Idiomarina loihiensis L2TR: one gene and its partner. The protein of the gene in region 2 binds, or shares a complex with, the protein of the main gene of each other region. Links are inferred from orthologs where the notes say so. Each region holds a gene or a part of one and is shown on either strand. Other genes may lie near its edges.

The links. Proteins that work in one complex are often made in the same cells at the same time.
Region 1: the proteins of dnaG (region 2) and dnaB are in contact, whole or in part, in a crystal structure (PDB 2R6A), measured with the Geobacillus stearothermophilus proteins. The link is inferred for Idiomarina loihiensis L2TR from one-to-one orthologs. Residues at the interface, in WP_049624496.1 of Geobacillus stearothermophilus: Lys456, Leu457, Leu458, Pro459, Ala460, Asn463, Ala464, Leu467, Leu535, Leu536, Ile537, Ala538, Gln544, Glu545, Asp548, Tyr549, His552; in WP_033016901.1 of Geobacillus stearothermophilus: Ser13, Glu15, Ala16, Gln18, Glu91, Leu92, Asp94, Ala95, Val96, Pro97, Thr98, Ala99, Ala100, Asn101, Tyr104, Tyr105, Ile108.

What each region holds. Positions count from the first base shown.
Region 1 is NC_006512.1:2,059,196-2,062,094, forward strand. What follows is about bases 15-2,838. They hold dnaB (replicative DNA helicase), read right to left. Parts: upstream 2,212-2,838; coding sequence 817-2,211; downstream 15-816. Other genes in these bases: IL_RS09925 (DUF6702 family protein), read left to right, coding at 15-336; IL_RS09930 (chemotaxis protein CheX), read left to right, coding at 340-810; IL_RS09940 (DUF4097 family beta strand repeat-containing protein), read right to left, coding at 2,307-2,838. Outside these bases: more of IL_RS09925, read left to right, coding at 1-14; more of IL_RS09940, read right to left, coding at 2,839-2,899. UniProt on the Escherichia coli protein: The main replicative DNA helicase, it participates in initiation and elongation during chromosome replication. Travels ahead of the DNA replisome, separating dsDNA into templates for DNA synthesis.
Region 2 is NC_006512.1:2,351,182-2,354,176, reverse strand. The notes cover bases 76-2,995. They hold dnaG (DNA primase), read left to right. Parts: upstream 76-622; coding sequence 623-2,368; downstream 2,369-2,995. Other genes in these bases: rpoD (RNA polymerase sigma factor RpoD), read left to right, coding at 2,471-2,995; rpsU (30S ribosomal protein S21), read left to right, coding at 268-483; IL_RS11305 (glycosyltransferase), read left to right, coding at 76-211. Outside these bases: more of IL_RS11305, read left to right, coding at 1-75. UniProt on the Escherichia coli protein: RNA polymerase that catalyzes the synthesis of short RNA molecules used as primers for DNA polymerase during DNA replication.

The DNA.
Region 1 (2,899 bases), 290 kb from region 2 along the record:
CTGGGAAAGGCTTTTAGACTGGAAGAAGAAGGTTCTGAAAAACATATCAGAGACTGGATAACTGAAAAGTTTCAACTGGTAAACTCGCAAGGAAATAAAGTTGAGCCAAACTGGGTAGGTTTTGAAGCTGACTACCAGAAAATTTGGGTTTATCAGGAGATACCGAAGCGTGATAACCTGTGTGGGTGGGATGTTTCAAATAAGCTATTAATGGATAGCTTTTCTGCCCAGGTAAATACTATCAATGTCGTCGATGATCATGGCAATCGTAGCCTAATTCTGACCATTGAAAATACATCTGACACAATTACGTGCCAGCAAGAGATAAAGGAATAGAAAATGAATGCCGAGTTCGTAAACCCATTTCTTCAAGCACTGCAAAATGTCTTGTCGATGATGGCTCAAATGGAATTGAAGCCCGGTAAAGCTCAACTAAAAAAGGATGAGTACGCGCGGGGCGATGTATCAGGCGTCATCGGTATGGTGGGCCCACAGATAAAAGGATCATTCTCAATTTCATTTGAGGAAAATCTGGCCTGTGAAATCATGAATAAAATGTTAGGTGAGTTACCAAACTCAATTAACGAAGATGTCTGTGATATGGTCGGCGAAATCACGAATATGGTTACCGGCGGAGCCAAAAAGACACTAGGTGAAAAAGGTTACGATTTTGATATGGCTACTCCAATTGTGGTTTCAGGTAAAGACCATACCATTTCTCATAAATCTGAAGGCTCAAAATTAATCATGCCATTCAACCACGTTGCCGGCAAAGCTTACATAGAAATATGCTTCGATAAAATCAAATAGCGACGACTAATAACGCTCGTCGCTGGCATGGCGGGCATAGTTGTCAAACCTCGATAATTGCCCATGGAATTTCAATTCAATTTTACCAATAGGCCCATTACGCTGTTTGCCGATAATGATTTCAGCTAAGCCCTGTTCAGCTGAGTCTGGGTGGTAAACTTCGTCACGGTAAATAAACATAATAACATCAGCATCCTGCTCAATAGAGCCAGACTCACGCAAGTCTGAGTTAACGGGTCTTTTATCGGAACGCTGCTCAAGTGAACGGTTTAACTGAGACAGCGCCACCACAGGCACTTCCAGCTCTTTCGCTAACGACTTCAAAGAACGAGATATCTCTGCAATTTCCAGCGTTCGGTTTTCCGACATGCCCGGAACCGTCATTAGCTGCAGATAATCCACCATAATCATGGATATTCCCTTATGCTCTCTATGAATCCGGCGAGCACGGGAGCGCACTTCGGTAGGAGTTAAGCCAGATGAGTCGTCTATGTAGATATTATTTTTATCATTTAGCATGTTCATGACAGACGCGATGCGAGCCCAGTCGTCATCTTCAAGCTTACCGGTACGTACTTTATTCTGATCTACCCGACTAAGTGACGCCAGCATACGCATCATCAGCTGCTCTGCGGGCATTTCCAAACTAAACACCAATACCGGACGGTCATCATTGAGCGCAATATTCTCTGCCAGATTCATGGCAAAGGTCGTTTTCCCCATAGACGGACGTGCCGCTACAATGACCAGGTCAGAAGGCTGAAGACCAGCAGTCATCTGATCGAGGTCAGTAAAGCCGGTAGAAACACCGGTCACGCCGTTATTGTTTTTCAGCTTACTCAACTGCTCAATACGGCTAACCGTACGCTGCAGAATTAAATTGATACCTTGCGGCCCTTCGCTGGAACTGACTCGCTTCTCAGCAATTTGAAAGACTTTTGATTCCGCCAGATCAAGCAATTCGGCGCTGCTTCGCCCCTGAGTATCGTAACCTGACTCAGCAATATCATTTGCCGCACCAATCATTTCCCTTAACACCGCTCGTTCGCGGACAATGTTTGCATAGGCTAATATATTTGCCGCGCTGGGGGTGTTTTTCGCAATTTCTCCAAGGTAGGCAAAACCACCTATTTGCTCAAGCTCCCCAGCCGTTTCCAAGTTTTCGGAAACTGTCACCAAATCCATTGGCTGACTGCGTTGAGCAAGCTCATGCATGGCTTTAAAAATAAGCCTATGCGAACGATGATAGAAGTCTTCAGCGATGACGCTACCGGCAACATTGTCCCAGGCATCATTATCGAGCATTAAACCGCCAAGAACGGATTGTTCAGCTTCAATTGAATGTGGTGCCGAGCGCAGTGCTTCTATTGACGCGTCGCGTTTTTTTGACTTCTCTGCCATGGGGAAAGTTGTCTCGCAAAGGGAAATAATAAGAGGGGATTACTATACAAAATCCCCTCTTGTTTAGAAAGCGAAGCAACGCCTAACAGCACGATTTAATTTTTATCGAGTGTTATTTCACCACTAACCGTTGTTGCAGATATATCCGCACTGCCTTCTCCTATCATAAACTCCAGATTAGATGATGGGCCCCATTCGGCTTCAATAGCTTTATCTTTTGTTAAGTAATTGGTAATTTCACCACCGGCGTTAGATTTCAAGTTGAAGTTTGCGTGAATCTCGCCCTCCCACTTAAAAGTTAAGTCGCCGCTAACTGAGCTCGCCTCCAGGCGTGCATTTTCATTCAGGGCTGCGGTTAGAGTGGCATCACCACTCACGGTGGTCATTTTCCCTTTACGTAATGTTCCAATTTTTGCGTCAATATCTCCGGAAACCGACTGAGCAGTAAACTCAGTAATTGAGTCAGACTGACTTGTAATATCGCCACTCACAGATTGATAAGTCGCAGCGTCAGAACTATTCCGAATATCCATAATATCGCCGCTTACCGTCTCAAAACGCACATCACCTTCAATATCTTTTGCATCGATGTCACCACTAACGGTTTTTAACAACAGACGGTTTTTAATTTTATTGACAGTAACGTCCCCACTGACCAGCCTAATTTCCAAGCCACCGTTAAACTCAT
Region 2 (2,995 bases):
AACCCGAAGTATTCGGTCGGTCGGCCCGCAGTTATGGCAACTCGGTTTGTCGTACAAAGAAAAACCAAATAATTTACAGGATTTAGTCAGTAAGCTTTTCCTTCACTCTACGCCAGTCCGCGAACTGCTTAGCGATAATGACCCTGGATGGGATGCTTCGGATAACACTTTACAAGGCGAATCTGAGTCGGTACAATTCAGCACCAATTGAACCCGTAGTGGTTAATTTTTAACCGAAACAGATAATTTACCCGAGGTGATTTTTTAATGCCAGTCGTTAAAGTGAAAGAAAACGAGCCGTTTGACGTAGCTTTGCGTCGCTTTAAGCGCTCTTGTGAAAAAGCAGGTGTTCTCTCTGAAGTTCGTCGTCGCGAGCACTATGAAAAGCCGACTTCAGAGCGTAAGCGCAAGAAAGCTGCTGCGGTAAAGCGTCACGCGAAAAAACTGTCTCGTGATAACGCTCGTCGTACTCGTCTTTACTAAGACCATACCTACGACAATTTGAGTGTTCACTTTTCCGTAAAGTGCTGAAAGCCGTGACTATATCGTCGCGGCTTTCGTGTTTCTGCTACTTTTTGTTTTCGCAACTTTCTTGTTTTCGCAACTTCGGTATTGAAACAATATGGCAGGCCTGATCCCCAAAAGCTTTATCCATGATTTGCTCGAACGAGCAGACATTGTTGAAATAGTTGATAGCCGCGTACCGTTGAAAAAGGCCGGTAGAAACCATCAGGCCTGTTGCCCGTTCCATAATGAGAAAACGCCGTCGTTTACCGTTAGCCAGGACAAGCAGTTTTACCATTGCTTTGGCTGTGGGGAGCACGGTAACGCTATTGATTTTCTAATGGAATTTGACGGTTTAAACTTCCCCGATGCGGTGGAAGAACTGGCCGGCATTATGGGAGTTGAGGTTCCGCGGGAACAACCGGAGAACCCTCAGTTAGCACAAAAGAAACAGCAACAGATGCAGGACGACTCGGAGCTTATGAGTAAAACAGCTCGTTTTTTCCAGCATCAGTTAAAGCACCATGAAAACTCAAATCGGGTTATAGACTACTTAAAAGGTCGGGGTTTAAGCGGCGAAACGGTAAAACGTTTTCAAATTGGCTATGCACCCGACGCCTGGGACGGCCTGCTAAGCACATTTGGCAGCTCGGCCCCGCAACGCCAGCAGTTACTGGAATTAAAGCTTATTAACCGTAACGAGAAAGGCCGGCATTACGACTTTTTTCGTGACCGGGTCATGTTTCCTATTCATGACCGGCGTGGCCGGGTGGTGGGCTTTGGTGGTCGCATTATTGATGGCGACGGACCTAAGTACTTAAACTCTCCGGAAACCCGCCTGTTTCACAAAGGCAGTGAGCTATACGGTTACTGGCATATGCAACAGGCCGTAAGGAAACCAGAACAGGTTTGTATTGTCGAAGGCTATATGGACGTGGTGGCTTTGTCCGAAGCAGGCATTCACTACGCCGTTGCGTCTTTGGGTACGGCTACTACCAGTGAACAATTACAGCGTTTATTCCGTACTAGTGGCAGAATTGTTTGTTGTTACGACGGTGACCGCGCAGGCCGCGACGCCGCCTGGCGTGCATTAGAAAATGCCTTGCCACTGTTGCGCGATGGCCTGGATATGGCGTTTCTGTTCTTGCCGGAAGGCGAAGACCCAGATTCAGTTGTGCGCGAGCACGGTGCCGAAGCCTTTGAGCGTGAATTAAAAAAGGCGACACCATTCACTGAATATTTCTTCGAGCATTTACAGGCCGATATTGACGTTAGTAGCGACGCCGGACGCTCGCAATTACTGAATATTGCGAAACCCTTAATTGAGAAAGTGGCGAGTGAATATTATCGCGACACCTTAATGCAGCGTTTAGCAGAAAAGCTTCGCCGCGAAACGTCGCAACTGGAACGTCAGTTTGAAAAGCCGCAACGTCAGTCGCGACCAAAAGAAAGCGTAAAAATGACGCCGTTACGCAAGGCCATTGCTTTGTTATTGCAATACCCGCAACTGGCGCAATCGGTTCCGGTTCGTGAAGAACTGCGAGAGCTACAGGTTAGCGGCATTGATTTACTTATTGCTTTGCACAAGCAGTGTGCAGAACGCCAAATGACCACGGCGCAGGTGTTAGAAGGCTGGCGCGATACTGAGTATTACCAGCCTTTGCAGAAACTCGCGTTATGGCAACATCAGCTTGACGAAGACAACGTTGAGCAAGAATTTAACGATATATTTATTTATCTAATTGACCAATATTTTGAGCAGCGCGCGAACGCACTTTTAAAGAAAGAGCAGGAAGGCGCATTAACACGAGTTGAGCGTCAGGAATATCAGACGCTGATTCAGTATTTGAGTAAGGCAAGATAGTACATCTGGGTACGCCTTACGCTAGCTTCAAAATCAGTATTCTGATATACTATTTGGTCATTTTGGATACTCTACATTCACAGTCACAGGTGGAACGTCTGTATGCAGCAGAATCGGCAATCGCAACTTAAGGTCCTTATTGCGAAAGGCAAAGAACAAGGGTTTTTGACATTTGCTGAGGTCAATGACCATTTACCTCAGGAAATTGTTGATTCCGATCAGGTTGAAGACATTATTCGCATGATCAACGACATGGGTATTCGCGTGTTTGAAAGCGCACCCGATGCCGATGATCTGATGATGGCAGAAAGTGCTGCAGATGAAGACGCTGCCGAAGAAGCCGCGCAAGCATTAGCCTCTGTCGATGGCGAAATTGGTCGCACAACTGACCCAGTGCGCATGTACATGCGTGAAATGGGTACCGTTGAGCTACTGACTCGTGAAGGCGAAATTGATATTGCCAAGCGTATTGAAGAAGGCATTAACCAGGTTCAGTGCTCTGTTGCTGAGTACCCGGAAGCCATTAACTTCTTGCTTGAGCAGTGGGACTCCTACGAAGCCGAAGAGCTGCGCTTAACCGACATTATTTCCGGATTCATCGACCCAGACGAAGTAGACGAAGCGCCT